Regions from separate parts of the Streptomyces sp. MK7 genome, predicted to be linked through region 2. Evidence: riboswitches for the same ligand, from Rfam matches in the RefSeq annotation. Region 2 holds a riboswitch; each other region holds the start of a gene.

Region 1 (4,412 bases), on a different contig from region 2:
CTCGGTCAGTTTGGTGCTCGGGTCGGCCGACGATCCGTCACCGCCCTTGGCGGCGCCGGAGAGCAGGCCGCTCTCCAGACCGCCGAGGTTCGGCAGACCGAGGTCGGTGGTGATCTTTGCCGTGCCGGACAGCTGCTGGACGTCCGACTTGGCGATTTTCTCGATGAGTTGCTGCGCGGTGATCTTCGGCAGGTCCGGGTCGCCGGAGTCGGCGAGTGCGGGGACGAGCCCGATGGTCGCCGCCGCCACCCCCACCACCGCGACCGGGACGACGTAGCGCGCGGCCTTGCGCCGCGCCGAGTGCGGGTCGTCGACCGCCGCGTTCCTGGTGTCGTCGGATTCGTACGGTGCCATGTGTGCCTTACCTCCGTCGTCGGCGGCGGCTGCCCGTCTGTACTGCTCCCACCCCGAGCCGCCATTCTCACCCGAATCGGTGAGGAGTGGTGTGGTCCGTGGTTTCCATCTGACCAAATCGGCCGCGCGGAAGCGTCAGACCGCGGAGCCAACTCCGCGTACGCCTGCGGTATGACACGAAGCGGCGGCGTCTCCACCATCCCGTAGGGGTGGGGTGGAGACGCCGCCCGCGATCTGTGAGGAGAACCGGCCCCGGCCGGCCGCTTCGGGGAGGACCGGCCTCAGCCGGCGCGGTGCACCACCGCGTCGCACAGCTGAAGCAGCGCGGCCTTCGCGTCGCACTCGGGCAGCGGCGCCAGCGCGGCGCGCGCCTCCTCCGCGTACCGCACGGTGTCCCGGCGGGCCTGTTCCAGGGCGGGGTGCTCCCGCAGCGCCGCGAGCGCCTCCGCATGCCGCGCGTCGTCGCTCAGGTCGGAGTCCAGCAGCTCGCACAGCGCGATGTCCTCGGACAGTCCCAGCCGCTGCGCGCGCTCGCGCAGCCGCAGCACCGGCAGGGTCGCGATGCCCTCCCGCAGGTCCGTCCCCGGGGTCTTGCCGGACTCGTGCGAGTCGGAGGCGATGTCCAGCACGTCGTCGGCCAGCTGGAAGGCGACGCCCAGCCGCTCCCCGTACTGCGTCAGCACGTCCACGACGGTCTCGTCGGCCCCGGACATCATCGCGCCGAACCGGCACGACACGGCCACCAGCGACCCCGTCTTGCCGCCCAGCACGTCCAGGTAGTGGTCGACCGGATCCCGTCCGTCCTGGGGCCCCGCCGTCTCCAGGATCTGCCCGGTGACGAGCCGCTCGAACGCCAGTGCCTGCACGCGGACCGCCTCGGGCCCGAGGTCGGCGAGGATCTGGGAGGCCCGGGCGAACAGGAAGTCGCCGGTGAGGACCGCGACGGAGTTGCCCCAGCGGGTGTTCGCGCTGGCCACTCCGCGCCGCACCGCGGCCTCGTCCATCACGTCGTCGTGGTACAGCGTCGCCAGGTGGGTCAGCTCCACCACCACGGCCGCGGGCACGACCCCCGGCGCGTACGGGTCGCCGAACTGCGCCGCCAGCATCACGAGCAGCGGCCGGAACCGCTTCCCGCCCGCCTTGACCAGGTGCTGCGCGGCCTCGGTGATGAAGGGGACCTCGCTCTTGGTGGCTTCGAGCAGCCCTTCCTCGACAGCCGCCAATCCGGCCTGGACATCGGCTTCGAGAGCCTGGTCCCGCACGCTCAGCCCGAACGGCCCGACGACGGTCACGAGGGGTCTCCTGTCTGCTGGTGTCTGCTGGCGCTTACACGGTTTGTCGATAGGTCGCTGCCATCACTCAAGTCAGCGTATCCGGTCACGTTTCGATCACCGATGGCGCCCACCTATACAGGCCAGGCGGTATCGGATCACGCCCGATATGTTTTCGTTCACCACATATGAACAGATATTTATCGACTTACCTCTCCCTACCCGCGGCCGCCCCCACTCGCACACATGCGCACAGGTGCACACGTACACACAGGCCACGACGTCACCCGAAGTGACGACCGTCACGCCCGCACACTCCATGGCCCGATTTAACCCTATTGCCATCTATATTCCGCTTAGCCGTAATTGCTCCTCGTCCCATGAAACCGTGAGTTGGGTCACGCCGGGCCTTCGACCCTCCGTGCGCCCCGTCTCCTTGCCTTCCCTTCCCCCGCATGCCAGTTGACCCTTGGCAACAGCAAAGGATCAAGCACCCCAAACGCCTCAGATCAAGGTCAAACAGGACGATCTGTAATCCGAGCACTTGTTCCGGGCGTGTGCTCTCGCATACGTTCCCGGTCCATCGAGCGGACGCCGAATCCTGCCGCCGCCCGATGCCCATCGACCGAACCACTCATGGCAGGAGCGGGGGACCCAGGTAAGTCGCCGGGCCGGAGCGTCGTACGTCGTCGTACGCCGTGCCGGAACGGCTTGGGGTGAAGCCATGTCCTCCGGGACACGGCCGGGCACCTCCCCGCCCGAACCCGACAGCTCACCTCGCAGGCGTAGGAGAGGAATTCCCATGCCCGCACAGGTCCAGCGCCGTACCCGCGCCGCTCGTCTCGTCCGCACCCTCGCCGTCAGCGGCACCGGTGCCGCCGTCCTCGCCCTGCCGCTCATCGGCGCCACCAGCGCCTCCGCCGCCACCCCGGCCAAGAGCACCACCACCAGGGCCGCGAGCACGGTCGCCTATCCGAACAACCTCGACGGCTGGATCCGCGAGTCCCTCGCGATCATGGCCGACAAGGGCATCCCGGGCAGCTACAACGGCATCTACCGCAACGTGATGCGCGAGTCGTCCGGCAACCCGCGGGCCATCAACCTCTGGGACTCCAACGCCGCCAAGGGCATCCCGTCCAAGGGCCTGCTGCAGGTCATCCAGCCGACCTTCAACGCGTACCACGTGGACGGCACCTCGTTCGACATCTACGACCCGGTCGCGAACATCACGGCCGCCTGCAACTACGCGGCCGACCGGTACGGCTCGATCGACAACGTCTTCAGCGCGTACTGATCGGTCGTCCCACCTGTTCTCTAGGGGAACAACCGCTCGAGGACGACGGCGACGCCGTCGTCCTCGTTCGACAAGGTGACCTCGTCGGCCACGGCCTTCAGCTCGTGATGGGCGTCGGCCATGGCCACACCCCGGGCGGCCCACTGGAACATGGGGATGTCGTTCGGCATGTCACCGAAGGCCAGGGCGCTGTGCCGGCCGAGCCTCAGGCGCTCGGCGGCCAGCGCCAGCCCGGTCGCCTTGGTGATGCCGCACGGCTGCAGCTCGACCGTGCCCGGCCCCGACATGGTGACCGTGGCGAGCGAACCGACCGCGCCACGGGCCACCTCGGCCAACTCGTCGTCGGACAGCACGGGATGGCGCAGCAGCACCTTGCTGATCGGCGCCTGCCACAGCTCCTCGCGCCGCTCGACCCGCGACGCCGGCAGGGTCGGGTGCGGCATGCGGTACCCCGGCTCGATGAGCGTGAGCCCGTCCGCTCCGTCCTGGTCGACCGCGGCGTACACCTCCCCCACCTCGGCCTCGATCTTGCCGAGCGCGGTCTCGGCCGTCTCCGTGTCCAGCGTGACCGACCACAGCAGACGGTCCGCCGCCGCGTCGTAGAGCTGCGCTCCCTGGCCGCACACCGCGAGGCCCGTGGAGCCCAGGGCCTTCAGCAGCGTCCGGACCCTCGGCGCCGGCCGGCCGGTCACGACGAGGTGCCGGGCACCGGCCGCCGCCGCCCGCGCGAGCGCGGCCAGGGACCGCTCGGACACGGTGTCGTCGCCGCGCAGGAGCGTTCCGTCCAGGTCGGTGGCGATGAGGGCATAGGCAAGGGGAGCGGGCATGATCAGAGAATACGGATCCGCCGCACCCCCGGCCCCACCGGAACCGGACGACCCCCGCGGCCCCCTCCTTACCGGCCACCTCCCTCCAACTCGCCTCCGGCGTCCGCGAGATGCTCAGCCGTGTGCCGCCGCCAGGTGGCGTGCCAGCCGTGGTGAGGCGAACTCCGTGCCGCACACGAAGCGCATCACCGGGCCGTACGACGCCGCCGCCGGCAGCCCCGTGAAGTACAGGCCCGGGACCGAGGAGACGTAGCCCGCCCCGAGCTTCGGGGCACCCCGGCTCACCGCGAGCTCCGTGCGCAGCTCGTGGCCGAGGAAGCCCAGCGCGGCCAGGTCGACGCGGTAGCCGGTCGCCGCCACGATGTGGTCGGCGGTCAGTTCCCGGGTGCTGCTGCCCAGGGTGCGCACGGTCAGTGCCGCGCGGCCGTCGAGCGCCTCGGCGCGAACGATCCGGGCCACCTCGACGACCGGCACCGTTCCCTCGAAGCGGTCGCGCAGCCACCAGGCGCCGAGCGGGCCGAGGACCCGTCGGGCCAGGTAGTGGCGTACCTGGGCGGGCAGGCGGCGGTAGGGGTGGGGGTAGTGGCTGAGCGCCCACAGCGACCAGGCGCGGCCGAAGGGGGACTCGGGGCGCAGCCTGGGCTGGTCCCAGGGCGGGGCGCCGAA
Region 2 (4,412 bases):
CCTGGCCGTGGGCTGCTTCCGTCCTCCTTCCGTGCCCGACGGCATCTCACGGCTCCGGCTGACCGCCCGTGCCGACCTCTTTGGGGCTCAGATCGAACGCGCTGTACGGGTGATCGGCGAAACGCGGCCATGAGTCGGCGTGACACGGCCGTGCGCCACCGGATACGGACCTCAGATGCGGTGCACCGCGGCCGTGAAGTCCGCCCAGCTCTCGGGGGAGAAGAGCAGTGCGGGTCCGGTCGGGTCCTTGGAGTCGCGCACGGCGAGCAGTCCGGCGCACGGCCCTGAGGCCGGCCGGGCCGTCTCGACGCAGTTGTTGGCTCCCGTGCTGTAGCTGCTGCGCAGCCACCGCACACCGTGCAGATCGGTAGGGGAAGGTACGTGCCGCAGCAAAGCGGACATGGTGCCTCCTTACGCGGTTGCGTGCCGTGCCGTCACTTGTCGTGGTGTATCGCGGCGATGAACTCCAACGAGTCCTCGATCGAAAGCGCGTGGTACCGAAGGGAGTTGAAGGCCTCGGTGTAGGCCTCTAGGTCTTCTTTCCGTTCGAGATGGAGGCTACTCGTCAAGTGGTCGAGAACAACGACGTCCAGATCAGAAGTGTTCGAAAATGAAAAGATTACGAAAGGACCGGTGATGCCGATATGCGCTCCGGCGGCGAACGGCATTACCTGGAGCCGGACTTGGGGAAGCCGGGCCGCCCTGGTCAGGCGTTCCAGCTGCCGCGCCATCACCTCCGGCCCGCCCACCTCCCGGCGCAGCACCGCCTCGTCGAGCACGGCGTGCAGCTCCAGCGGCGGATCGGCCCGCAGCACGTCCTGCCGGGCCAGCCGCACCTCCACCAGGGCGTCCAGCCGGTCGTCGTCGAGTCCGTCCACGGCGGCCCGGGTCACCGCGCGGGCGTACTCCGGGGTCTGCAACAGCCCCGGGACCACCGAGGTCTCCAGGGTGCGCATCGCGGTGGCCTGGGACTCCAGGCTGATGAAGTCCCGGTACGTCGGCGGCAGTACGCCTCGATAGGCGTGCCACCAGTGCTGCCGTTCGTCGCCGTCGTCGGAGCCCGCCAGCACCATGAGCAAGTCGCGCAGCTGGGAGTCGCGGACCGCGTAGGCGTCCAGCAGTAACCGCACATCGGCCGGTTTGACCCCGCTCGCGCCGGTCTCGATCCGGCTCACCTTCGACTGGTGCCAGCCCACCAGTCGGGCCGCCTCACCACTGGTGAGGCCCGCACCGGCGCGCAGCGCGCGCAGTTCGGCGCCCAGCTTGCGGCGGCGCACCGCGGGACCGTGCTGCATCGACTGCTCCTCACTCCTTCTGGGCTCCTCGGTGACAGCCTCCGGAAACCCGGGCCGAATCCGCTCTGCCGTCGCACAGTTCACCGCTTCGAGCGACAGATATATGCATATCTTGGTGGATCGCCACCCGTGACCGGCCCGGTGGTGGCAGTCTGACGGCGAAGCACCAGTCCGGGACCGTACTCGAACCATCCGCTCCGTGTCGGACCGCGGTCCCGCGGGAAAGGGACGACGTCGCCATGGCAGACCATCTGGAAGCATCCGTCACTCTGCCGAGCGATCCCGCCTCGGTCTCCGCCGCCCGGACCTATGCGGTGGGCACCCTGGCGGAGTGGGGCCTGCCGTCGGACACGGATGCCGCCGAGACCGTACGGCTCATCGTCTCCGAACTCGCCACCAACGCCGTCCAGCACACCCTCGGGCAGTCACCCACCTTCACGGTGGACCTGGTCCTGGAACGTGACGAACAGCTGCGCATCGGGGTGACCGACAGCCACCCGCGCTTCCCCAGACGACTGCCGGCCGCCGTCCAGCAGGACAACGGCCGGGGGATGGTGATCATCCGCTGGCTCACCGCGGAGTGCGGCGGCAGCCTCACCGTGCGGCCCACTCGCGAGGGCGGCAAGACGGTCTGGATCGAGCTCCCGTGGACCTTCGAGGACCGCCCCGTGACGACGGCGGGCCGACGGGAATCCTAGGCATGGGCCGGACCGGGCCGGCGGGAGCCGGCCGGCGTGGCTGACGGGGTGCGCAGCAGCCCGGGGCGGTGGCGGCGGCCCAACGGCCGCGCCACCGCCCCGGGCTCGTCAGCTGACCCGGCCGTACCAGACGCTCCGGGTCCAGATCTTCTGCAGCCGCACCACGTCCCCGGTCTTCGGGGCGTGCCAGATCTTGCCCCCGCCGGCGTAGATGCCGACGTGGTAGACGTAGGAGCCCGAGTGGAAGAACACCAGGTCCCCGGCCCTGCGGCTGTGTGAGGAGATGTGGCGGGTCTTGTTGTACTGCTGGGCGGCCGTGCGCGGCAGCCTCTTGCCCGCCTTCTTGAACGAGTACAGCGTGAGCCCGGAGCAGTCGAACCTGCGCGGACCGGTCGCTCCCCACTGGTAGGGGGAGCCCTTCTTGGACGCCGCGATCTTGAGCGCCTTCGTCGCCAGGGCCGCGGCCGAGGCGTCCGGCGCGAAGCCCGGTACCACGATCGAGCCACCCACGGCGGCGATGGTCAGGGCCGAGGCCGTGCCGGCCCGGGCCATGAACGACGGGACACGATTGAGCGCAGTCATGCGCAACCCTTCGTCAGCCGCCTGTGAAGGATGACCTGTCGGATTCGGGCTGGCGAAGTAGCCCGGCCGCGTCGGACGCGGCTTCACCCCAAGGGCTGCTCGGCCCGGCCATGGCGTGACCGAACCGGCGACCCGTCGTGCTCGGGTCCTCCACTCCTGCCGATCCACTGCCGTCGACCGGTCGTCCGGGCGGCGGCAGGACTCGGCGTCCGCCCGGACCGCCCCGCCGCTGCGGCGGGGGCTTGTCGTCAGACAGGGATCTTGGCTCACGGATGTCCGAAAATCCCAATGAAACCGGGGATTTGTGTTGTTACTCACCACTCATCCGTTCGGGTGGACACCCATACCTTCGAACGTCTGTCGCTTTCCGGGGCGAGGCCCGGACCAGCGCCGTAACACCTCATTGCGCCAAGTGGGGCAGGCACGTTGCGCAACCGCTGCGGCCCCGAAAGAGGATGGCCGTTTCCACCGAAAGGCGGCACGTCATGTGGTCCGTTCCGGTCCATCTGCGCGCGCCGTGTCTCCGCAGCCCGGCCGTCGTGCGGCTGTGAGGGCGTCAACTCGCGCCAGCGGACGGCACGGTGACGCGGGCCGTGCGTTGGTCGCCGTCCAGGATCCGCAGCGCCCGCGCAAGCGTCGCCGCGTGCAGCTCCGTCTCGCCCCGCTGGTGCATCAGCGTCAGTGCGTCGCGCAGCTCGGCCGCCCTGCCGACCAGGGCCTGGGCGGCCCGCAGGCCCCGGTAGGTGTCGCCGGACCGGCCGGGGTTGATCCGGCCGAGCAGGTCCACCACGTCGAGGTAACGGTCGATCAGTTCCGCCTCGGCGCGGGTCAGCGCGGGCAGCGGCGGCAGCTCGGGTGGCAGCATCGTCGGCTCACCCCGCGTCCGGTGCGGTCCGTGCGGCGTCGCGGCCCGGGACGATCCGGTCCACCAGCCCGTACTCCAGCGCGCCCCGCGCGTCCAGGACCCGCTCGCGGTCCAGGTCCGCGGCCACCTGCTCCGGGCCGCGCCCGGTGTGCCGTACGAGCATGTCCTCCAGGCGGGCCCGCACGCGCAGCAGCTCCTCCGCCCGGACGGTCAGGTCCGACACCTGCCCCTCCACCGGCTCGGGCAGCGACGGCTGCCGCAGCACCATCCGTGCCCCGGGCAGCGCGGACCGCTTGCCCGGCGCGCCCGCGGCCAGCAGCACGGCGGCGGCGGCGACGGCCTGGCCCAGGCAGACCGTCGCCACGTCGCAGGAGACGAACGCCATCGTGTCGTGGATCGCCGCCATGGCCTCGAAGGAGCCGCCGGGCGAGTTGACGTACAGCGAGATGTCCCGGTCGGGGTTCTGGTGCTCGAGATGGACGAGCTGTGCGATGACGTCGTTCGCCGAGGTGTCGTCGATCGGTGTGCCGAGCAGGACGATCCGTTCCTCCAGGAGTTTGGCGTACGGATCCATGGTGCGTCGTCCGCCGCTCGTGAGCTCGGTGAACTCCGGCAGGACGTGGTGGTCGGACGGTCGGTTCATGGCGCATCCCTCCAGAAAGAGATCTGTAAAAAATGTACAGGACGTACGCGCGTCGAGGGGGATGTCGACGGGGATCGCGCGGTGATTCGGTCTCCGGTCGTGCTCGGCAGGCTCCTGGAGCAAGCTGGAGATGGAACTCCGGCCGCTCGACGACCCAGGGGATCTCCATGGCGTTCTTCGCGATTTCCCGGTGGCATCCCCTCCAGCCGCTCTCCGTGACCGATCTCGTGCTGGAGCACGAGCGGCTGCACGAGGAGATCGGCCAGCTGCGGCACGCCGTGACCTCGCACGCCGTCATCGACCAGGCCATCGGTGCGGTGGTGGCCTTC
Region 3 (4,412 bases), on a different contig from region 2:
GCGAGTTCGGCTTCTTCGCGGTCTACGGCGCCTTCATGGTGCCCGCGTTCGGGCTGCTGACCTGGCTGGTCGTCTGGACCCGGCAGCGCGAGCTGCGGGCCGTCCGCGAGGAGCTGCCCGCGTACGCCGCCGCCGGGTGGCTCACGCCGGCCGAGCCGTTCGCCCTGGGCTCGATGCGGGCCCGCCGGCTGGCCCGCGACTACGCCGGACACCATCTCGGCAAGCCGGCGGCCCGGACCGTCGCCCAGTACGAGACGTACGCGACCTCGTTGGCCTTCCTGCGCCGCCGGGGGCGCCTCGGACGGGCCGGGGCCGACTTCGCCGTACGGGAGCGTGAGCTCCTCCACGAGATGTGGCGACGGCGCGAGGTGGCCCAGCCCGCGCTCGACTACGCGGCCCGGATGACCGCCCCGCCGGTGCGGGTCGTGGCACCGCCCTGGCCCGTGTACGGGGTGTACGGGCAGTCCCAGAGGTACGCGCACGGGGCGTACACGCAACCGAACGGGCCCGGCCTGCACGGGCCCGGCCTGCCGGGGGCCGGTTCGCCCGGGCCGGGGCACGGCACCGGTGCGCCCGGGCCGGTGGCGCCGTACCCCGCGTACGGCCCGTACAACCCCTACAGAACTCAGCCGTAGGGCGGCGGCGCGGGCCGGAGGCTCAGGCCGACGCCCTGGTCAGCTGTGCGATCTCGGCGTCCGTCAGGCGCAGCTCCGCCACCGCCAGCAGCGCCGGGAGCTGTTCCACCGTCCGGGCCGAGGCGATCGGGGCGGCCACCGTCGGCTCGGCCGCGAGCCAGGCCAGGGCCACCGTGGCGACCTCGGCGTCATGGGCACGGGCGACCTCGTCGAGGGCGGCGAGCACCTTCCGGCCGCGCTCGGTCTCGAGGTGCTTGGCCGCGCCCTGCGCCCGCGCGCTGTCCACCGTCGCACCGGGCCGGTACTTGCCGGTCAGGAAGCCGGAGGCCAGCGCGAAGTACGGCACGGCGGCCAGGCCGTACCGCTCGGCGACGTCCCGCAGCGCGCCCTCGTAGGTGTCGCGCGAGACGAGGTTGTAGTGCGGCTGGAGCACCGCGTACCGGGCGAGGCCCTCGCGGTCGGAGAAGTCCAGGGAGGCCTGGAGCCGCTCGGCGGAGATGTTGGAGGCCGCGATGTGCCGCACCTTGCCCGCCCTCACCAGCTCGTCGAGCGCGCCGATGATCTCCTCGACCGGCACCTCGGGCTTGTCGAAGTGGGTGTAGTACAGGTCGATGTAATCGGTGCCCAGGCGCTTGAGGGAGGCGTCGGCCGCGGCCTTGATGTTCGCGGCGGACAGGCCCTGGAAGTCCGGGTGCTGGCTGACCTTGGTCGCGATGACGACGTCGGAGCGGTTGCCGCGCTCCTTGATCCACTGACCGATGATCGTCTCGGACTCGCCGCCCTTGTTGCCCTCCACCCACGCCGAGTAGGAGTCGGCGGTGTCGATGAAGTTGCCGCCGGCGGCCGTGTAGGCGTCCAGGACGGCGAAGGACTGCGTCCGGTCGGCGGTCCAGCCGAAGACGTTCCCGCCGAGGGCGAGCGGGAAGACCTCGAGATCGGACGAACCGAGCTTGCGTAGAGAAGTCATGCAGGACATCAACGGCCAGGTTGGAGGAGCGCATTCCGTGCCTCGCCGGACCGGACCGCAAAGATCACGTAAACGGACTTCGGGGCCGGGGCCGGGGCCTCAGGGGTTGAGGCCCTTCCCCCGCAGCCACGCCATCGGGTCGATGGCGGTGGCCTGGCCGTCAGGGTGGACCTCCAGGTGCAGGTGGGGGCCGGTGACGTTGCCGGTGGCGCCCACGCGGCCGATGACGTCGCCCGTGTTCACCTTCTGCCCGACCGAGACGCTGATCGACGACTGGTGGCAGAACCACAGCTCGGTGCCGTCGTCGAGGGTGAGGATCGTGCGGTAGCCGTAGGACCCGGCCCAGCCGGCCTCGGTGATGGTGCCGCTGTGGATCGCCTTGATCAGGGTGCCGGTGGGCGCGGCGAAGTCGAGGCCGGTGTGGTAGCCGGAGGACCACATGGAGCCGGCCTGACCGAAGGTGGAGGTGATGGTGTAGGAGGAGGTCGGCAGCGTGTACTGCTTGGCCAGCTCCGCCAGCCGCTCCGCCTCGGCCTTCCTCCTGGCCTCCTCCTCCGCCTTCTGCTTCTCGGCGGCGGCCTTGGCCTCGGCCTCCTTCTGCGCCTTGGCGGCGGCCTCCTGGGCCTTCTTGGCGGCGGCGGCCTCGGCGGCCTCCTGGGCCTTGGTCTCGACCTGGGCCTCCTGCTGCTCGGCCTGGGCCATGATGCGGTTGCGCAGGGCCTCGCCCGCGTCGGAGCTGCCCTGCCCGGTCTCGGCGGAGCTCACGCCGACGTCGCTGAGCACGGTCGCGGAACCCTGGGGGGCGTCGTCGTGGGCGGAGTCGTGGAACAGGGAGCCCACGGCGGGCAGGGACTCCACGGAGGGCAGGTCGGGCAGGGAGATGGAGACCGGGGGCTTGCCGGTGTTGGCGCTGGCCATGCCGCCCGCGCCGACGGCGGCTATGACGCCCACGCCGAGCACGGTGGAGCTGCGGGCGAGCCCGCCGCCGCGCTGCTTGGCGACGCGGTGCCGGCCGCGCACCGGGCGGAGGGAGTCCTCGGTGGGGTTCCACTCCTCCCAGGGGCCCTCGTCGGGGCGCCGACCGCCGTATCCGAAGGTCTCGGTGCGCTGGTTCGGCACGAACGGGGCTTCTGGTGCGGGCCGGTTGGACGCCACTCGGGCGTGCTCCTTTCCTTCCGTCTCGCCTACCGGGTTAGCTGACGGGTTCGGAGCGGGAAGGTCTCCTACGCGCGTCAACCAGCCGTATCGTCACGGTGGATGAGGCGCGATTCACCCCAAGTTGGTGGTTCCCCGGTTCCCTCGCGGGATTCGGCGCGTGCGCACGGAGCCGCCTCTTGTGACGGCTGGGACGACCGCGCTGCGTTATCGAACGTTAATAGACGGGAGGGCTCGATTCCAAGCCGTCCGGCTTGATCCTTAAACCTTTTTGACCAGGACTTTTGGCCCAGGAGTACTGAAAAACGGGCGAGTTGCCTGCATCGCAGGAGTCACAGAGGTTTTGATGGTGTCTCAGATGTTATGCGGAGGGGGATCGTCCGTTCACTGCGCGTGATGGTCATCAGCGGGGGCACGATGCATACGCGATCGACGCGGACTCCCCGAGCAGATCCGGGACCGGAAGCACTCAGGACCGAAAACGCTCAGGGCCGGAATCCATTCGGATTCCGGCCCTGAGCCTTCAGTAGCGGGGACAGGATTTGAACCTGCGACCTCTGGGTTATGAGCCCAGCGAGCTACCGAGCTGCTCCACCCCGCGTCGGTATGACACCAGTGTACGCCATCCACGAGGCAGCTCGCGCACCCCTTGGTCCGGCCGTTCGTCGGGCCCCCGTCAGCGCCTCTCCTCCGCCCTGGCCAGGGCCTCGCCTCCCAGGTGCCGGTTCGGCTCCTGGGCCAGGCCCTCGAACTCGGGCAGTACGACGACGTCCGCCCCGGCGTCCAGGAGCACCGCGGCCCCGTTGGCGGCCTCGACGAACGTGTCCGGTTCCCGCCAGGCGGTGACGACCCGCCGTACTCCCGCGTCCAGAATCAGCCGGGCGCACGGGCGCGGCCGGGAGGCGCGTCGGGCGCACGGTTCCAGGCTGCTGTACACCGTGGCTGCCGGCAGCCGCGGGTCCGCCGGATCGATCTTGGCCAGCGCCGCCTCCTCCGCGTGCACGACCGGGTCGCCGCCCTCCCGCGAGTGGCCCCGGGCGAGCTCGGTGCCGTCGGCGGCGACGACGACCGCGCCCACGCTGAACGCGGTCCGCGACGGCGGGCACTGCGCCGCCAGCTCGCAGGCGATCCTGAGCCAGTGCCGGTCCGCGGGGGCGGCCTCGGCCCCGGTGCCGGGCGCGGTCGGCTCGTAGCGCATGAGGACGACGTCCCCGATGGCCCGCGTCTCCACCAGCCGCAGCCGCCCGCCCGGGTACGCGCCGGGGCCGAACAGCCGAGGGGCCCGCGGGTCCCCGACGAACAGCGGGGCCAGGACGAGCTGCACCTCGTCGGCGAGCCGCCGCTGGAGCAGCTGGGTGTGCACCGTCCCGCCGCCCTCGACCATCAGCCGGCGCACCCCGCGCACGTCGTGCAGGTGCTCCAGCAGCAGCCGCCAGTCGAGCTCGTCCCCCAGGGGCACGATGTCGACGGCGTGGGCGGCGATGCCGGTCTCGCGCAGCCGCTGGGCGCCCTTGTCGGTCGAGTAGACGATCTTCTCCCCGCCCGTGTGCCAGAAGCGCGCGTCCGGGGCCAGCTCGCCGGAGGCGCTGACCGTGACCTTCAGCGGGTACTCCGGCTGCCCGGCGGCGACTCGGGCGGCACGCCGCTCGGGCGAG
Region 4 (4,412 bases), on a different contig from region 2:
GCCGTCAAGCGCGTCCTGGAGGTGACGCCCGAGGATGTCCAGGAGGTCGCCAAGGCGCGCCTGCGCCCCGACAACCGCGCGGTGCTCGTCTACGAGCCGACCACCGCCGACACGCCCGAAGCAGGCGACGCCCAGGACGAGGACGCCGCGGCCACCGACGACACCGAGGAGGCGGCGAAGTGACCGAGCTCGCCACGATGGACTTCCACCCCCAGCCCAAGGCGGGCGAGGCCAAGCCGTGGGCGTTCCCGGCGCCCGAGCGCGACACGCTGGACAACGGCATGACCGTCCTGCGCTGCCACCGCCCCGGCCAGCAGGTCGTCGCCGTCGAGGTGCTGCTGGACGCCCCCCTGGACGCCGAGCCGGCCGGCCTGGACGGTGTCGCCACGATCATGGCGCGGGCCTTCTCCGAGGGCACCGACAAGCACTCCGCCGAGGAGTTCGCCGCCGAGCTGGAGCGCGCCGGCGCCACCCTCGACACGCACGCCGACCACCCCGGCGTACGGCTCAGCCTGGAGGTCCCGGCTTCCCGCCTGGCCAAGGGACTCGGCCTGCTGGCCGACGCCCTCAGGGCGCCGGCGTTCGCCGACTCCGAGGTCGAGCGGCTGGTGCGCAACCGGCTCGACGAGATCCCGCACGAGCTGGCCAACCCCTCCCGTCGCGCCGCCATGGAGCTCTCCAAGGAGCTGTTCCCGGCCACCGCGCGCATGTCGCGCCCGCGCCAGGGCACCGAGGACACCGTCCGCGGCATCGACGCGGCGGCCGTACGCGCCTTCTACGACCGGCACGTCCGTCCCTCCACAGCCACCGCCGTGGTCGTCGGCGACCTCACCGGCATCGACCTCGACGAGCTGTTCGGCCAGACCCTGGGCGCCTGGACCGGCTCGCCGGCCAAGCCGCGGCCCGTGCCGGCGGTGCGCGCCGACGACACCGGCCGCGTGGTCATCGTGGACCGCCCCGGCGCCGTCCAGACCCAGCTGCTCATCGGCCGCATCGGCGCCGACCGGCACGACCGTGTGTGGCCCGCCCAGGTGCTCGGCACCTACTGCCTCGGCGGCACCCTCACCTCCCGTCTGGACCGCGTCCTGCGCGAGGAGAAGGGCTACACCTACGGTGTGCGGGCGTTCGGCCAGGTGCTGCGCTCGGCCCCCGACGGCTCGGGCGCCGCGATGCTCGCGATCAGCGGCTCGGTGGACACGCCGAACACCGGCCCGGCGCTGGACGACCTGTTCACGGTGCTGCGCAAGCTCGCCGCCGAGGGCCTCACCGACGCCGAGCGGGACGTCGCCGTGCAGAACCTCGTCGGTGTGGCGCCGCTCAAGTACGAGACGGCCGCCGCCGTGGCGAGCACGCTGGCCGACCAGGTCGAGCAGCACCTGCCCGACGACTACCAGGGGACGCTCTATCAGCAACTCGCCGCCACCGGCACGGTGGAGGCCACCGCGGCGGTCGTCAGCGCCTTTCCGGTGGACCGGCTGGTGACGATCCTCGTCGGTGACGCGGCGCAGATCGGGCAGCCCGTGGAGGCCCTGGGCATCGGCCGGGTGAGCGTCGTCGCGGCCGAGTAGCGGCCCTCGGGGACACCGTCCGGCAGCGGACGTGAGGCACGCGCGCGTGGGGCCCTGGTGACCGAAGCGTCGTCAGGGCCTCACGATGTCCGAATTGGGGGAGAGGTTGCCTGTCTGCCCTGTGGCATGCGCTACAAAAGTCCGGATCGGTTTGGGAACTGACAGCGCGCCCCTCTAGCGTCGGTCCGGCTGTTCGTCGGGCAGTGCGCCGCACCCGCGGCACCGGACAGCCATCGCCGAGTCCCCGTACGGCGCGAGCCAGGGGAGCCGGGGACCCACCCAGTCCCTGGGGTGAATCGGACACCCGCGCGCGCAGTGAGGGGTCCGTAGGAGACCTTCCTGCTCCGAACCCGTCAGCTAACCCGGTAGGCGAGAGGGAAGGAAAGGACCAGCCTCTACATGGCGTTCACGCGCGCCACCGGGAAGCATCGCCGCCCCAGCCGGATGCACCGCACCACCGCCCGCGCGGTGGGTGCCGCGGCGCTCACCACCACCGGAGTCCTCGGTACTCTCGCCGCCGCACCGGCCCTGGCCGCCGAGGTCCCCGCCCCCGAGGAGACCGGCCTGACCCCGGTCATCACCATCGGCGACAGCATCGCCGAAAAGATCGACGCCCAGGCCGCCGCCCAGCGGCAGGCCGCCGAGCAGAAGAAGGCCGAGGAGGCCGCGCGCCAGAAGGCCGCCGAGCTGGCGAAGAAGGAGCGCGAGGCCAAGGAGCGCGCCGCCCGCGAGGCCGAGCGCAAGCGCCTCAACGCCTTCGTGCCGCCGATCTCCGGCTCGTACGTCTCCACCGGCTACAAGGCCGGCGGCTCCCTGTGGTCCTCCGGCTCCCACACCGGCATCGACTTCCACGCCGCGAGCGGCACCTCCGTGCACGCCGTCGGCGTCGGCACCGTCGTCGAGACCGGCTGGGGCGGGGCGTACGGCAACCAGATCGTGATCAGGATGGCCGACGGCATGTACACCCAGTACGGCCACCTGTCGTCCATCGGCGTCTCGGTGGGCCAGAAGGTCGTCCCGGGCCAGCAGATAGGCCTGTCCGGCGCGACCGGCAACGTCACCGGACCGCACCTCCACTTCGAGGCCCGCACCACCCCGGACTACGGCTCCGACATCGACCCGGTCGCCTACCTCCGCAAGCACGGTGTGAACGTCTGAGCGACTCGCGCAGCCCTGCCCGAAAGCCCCGGCCGGTGAAGCCGGGGCTTTCGGCGTTCCGGGCGCGGCGCTGTCCAAAAAATATCCATGGATTCCGGCCCGCCGTCGGAAATTCCCGCTCACTGGAATAGAGTCACGGAACGGGCGTCCGGTGTGGCGCACAACGGGGATTCCGGCGGGATTCAGGCGGAGGTCGGTCATGCGTATTCCGGCGCACTCGGTGTGCACGGCGATCCGGGACGACATCGTCGCCGGAGTCCATGAGCGCGGCAGCCGGCTCACCGAGGAGGTCCTCGCCCGCCGCTACGGCGTCTCGCGGGTCCCCGTGCGAGAGGCCCTGCGCACCCTGGAGGCCGAGGGCTTCGTGGTGACCCGGCGGCACGCCGGGGCGTGCGTGGCGGAGCCCACCGAGCAGGAGGCCGCCGACCTGCTGGAGATGCGGCTGCTGCTGGAACCGCTGGCCGCCTCCCGGGCCGCCCAGCGCCGCACGGAGGCCCATCTGAAGGTGTTGCGCGGCCTGGTCAGGCTGGGGCAGGAGCGGGCCGCGAGCGGCGGCGGCGAGGAGCTGCGGTCCCTGGGGAGCTGGTTCCACGAGACGCTCACCCAGGCCTGCGACAGCCCGGCGCTCACCGCCATGCTGACCCAGCTGCGGCACAAGATCGCCTGGATGTACTCGGTGCCCGTCCCGGCCGACCCCGTGGAGTCCTGGGCCGAGCACGGTGCCATCGCCGACGCGGTGGCGCGCGGCGACGGCGAGCGCGCGCGGGCGCTGACCGCCCTGCACGCCGAGCGCGCGACCGCCGCCCACCGCGTGAGGACTTCGCAACGTCCCGTAAACACATCGGGAGCGCGGAATTAACGTGAGGGCCGTATACAAAGAGGGGAATTCGGAGTGGGGGTATTTGCCCTGCCCGTTTTCATGGACGGCTTTCAAGTGCGTCGGAATTTCGTTCGGAGCGTTGTGCGGTCGATTCGTCTGAGCCGATCCACTGCGTCGACCCTCCGAGCCGGTCTACCCGGCCGATCTGATGAGGCCGATCCGCGGCCGGTCCGCTCAGGGACGAGCCGGAAAAAGCGAAGCCGCGCCGCCCGGCCCGGGCGACGCGGCTTCGGTGCTCGAGACGCGACGTCAGCGCTCGATCGGACCGTCAGACCGTCTCGGGAAGCTCCTCGAGCCCCTCGGAGACCAGCTTGGCCAGCCGGTCCAGGGCGGCGTCCGCGCCCTCGGCGTCGGAGGCCAGGACGACCTCCTCGCCGCCCTGGGCGCCGAGGCCGAGGACGGCCAGCATGGAGGCGGCGTTGACGGGGCTGCCGTCGGCCTTGGCGATCGTCACGGGGACACCTGCGGCCGTGGCGGCCCGGACGAAGATGGAAGCGGGGCGGGCGTGGAGGCCCTCGGCCCAGCCGACGTTGACGCGGCGCTCAGCCATGTGATGCTGCCCTTCGGTGTATCAGGGTTGTCTAGACCAGTTTCCCACACGTGGAGCACGCCCGGAGCGGCACGGTGTCCCGTTCCGGAATGCGTCGGACCGCGGCCTCGATCCGATGGGTGTCCTTGCGCGGTTCCTCCACAGACTGCCTCGCGCCGTTGTCGGACGCTAGCCGTACTCTGGGCCCCATGCAGACCTCGTCGGACCGGCATGAGTATCCCGCCCACTGGGAGGCCGACGTGGTGCTGCGCGACGG

Evidence for each region. Region 2 has a riboswitch for cyclic di-AMP ahead of R2S09_RS20695 (C40 family peptidase). Riboswitches for the same ligand answer to the same signal wherever they lie in the genome.
Region 1: another riboswitch for cyclic di-AMP. It lies ahead of R2S09_RS22350 (transglycosylase SLT domain-containing protein); the one in region 2 lies ahead of R2S09_RS20695 (C40 family peptidase).
Region 3: another riboswitch for cyclic di-AMP. It lies ahead of R2S09_RS02650 (M23 family metallopeptidase); the one in region 2 lies ahead of R2S09_RS20695 (C40 family peptidase).
Region 4: another riboswitch for cyclic di-AMP. It lies ahead of R2S09_RS23005 (M23 family metallopeptidase); the one in region 2 lies ahead of R2S09_RS20695 (C40 family peptidase).

The regions. Positions count from the first base shown of each region.
Region 1 is NZ_JAVACL010000020.1:119,012-123,423, reverse strand. Features, by position in the region: gene R2S09_RS22360 (DUF2092 domain-containing protein) at 1-354, opposite strand, end outside; gene R2S09_RS22355 (polyprenyl synthetase family protein) at 636-1,646, opposite strand; cyclic di-AMP (ydaO/yuaA leader) riboswitch at 2,239-2,424, shown strand; gene R2S09_RS22350 (transglycosylase SLT domain-containing protein) at 2,428-2,919, shown strand; gene R2S09_RS22345 (Cof-type HAD-IIB family hydrolase) at 2,940-3,746, opposite strand; gene R2S09_RS22340 (FAD-dependent oxidoreductase) at 3,861-4,412, opposite strand, start outside.
Region 2 is NZ_JAVACL010000018.1:52,565-56,976, forward strand. Features, by position in the region: gene R2S09_RS20675 (8-amino-7-oxononanoate synthase) at 1-133, shown strand, start outside; gene R2S09_RS20680 (DUF397 domain-containing protein) at 172-402, opposite strand; gene R2S09_RS20685 (helix-turn-helix transcriptional regulator) at 435-1,295, opposite strand; gene R2S09_RS20690 (ATP-binding protein) at 1,535-1,993, shown strand; gene R2S09_RS20695 (C40 family peptidase) at 2,102-2,575, opposite strand; cyclic di-AMP (ydaO/yuaA leader) riboswitch at 2,579-2,793, opposite strand; gene R2S09_RS20700 (hypothetical protein) at 3,132-3,440, opposite strand; gene R2S09_RS20705 (ATP-dependent Clp protease proteolytic subunit) at 3,448-4,083, opposite strand; gene R2S09_RS20710 (ANTAR domain-containing protein) at 4,251-4,412, shown strand, end outside.
Region 3 is NZ_JAVACL010000001.1:578,148-582,559, reverse strand. Features, by position in the region: gene R2S09_RS02660 (PrsW family intramembrane metalloprotease) at 1-635, shown strand, start outside; gene R2S09_RS02655 (aldo/keto reductase) at 658-1,602, opposite strand; gene R2S09_RS02650 (M23 family metallopeptidase) at 1,702-2,757, opposite strand; cyclic di-AMP (ydaO/yuaA leader) riboswitch at 2,769-2,926, opposite strand; tRNA gene R2S09_RS02645 (tRNA-Met) at 3,285-3,358, opposite strand; gene R2S09_RS02640 (dihydrofolate reductase family protein) at 3,434-4,412, opposite strand, start outside.
Region 4 is NZ_JAVACL010000021.1:138,528-142,939, reverse strand. Features, by position in the region: gene R2S09_RS23015 (pitrilysin family protein) at 1-183, shown strand, start outside; gene R2S09_RS23010 (pitrilysin family protein) at 180-1,568, shown strand; cyclic di-AMP (ydaO/yuaA leader) riboswitch at 1,793-1,955, shown strand; gene R2S09_RS23005 (M23 family metallopeptidase) at 1,968-2,726, shown strand; gene R2S09_RS23000 (GntR family transcriptional regulator) at 2,926-3,585, shown strand; gene R2S09_RS22995 (HPr family phosphocarrier protein) at 3,875-4,156, opposite strand; gene R2S09_RS22990 (GNAT family N-acetyltransferase) at 4,345-4,412, shown strand, end outside.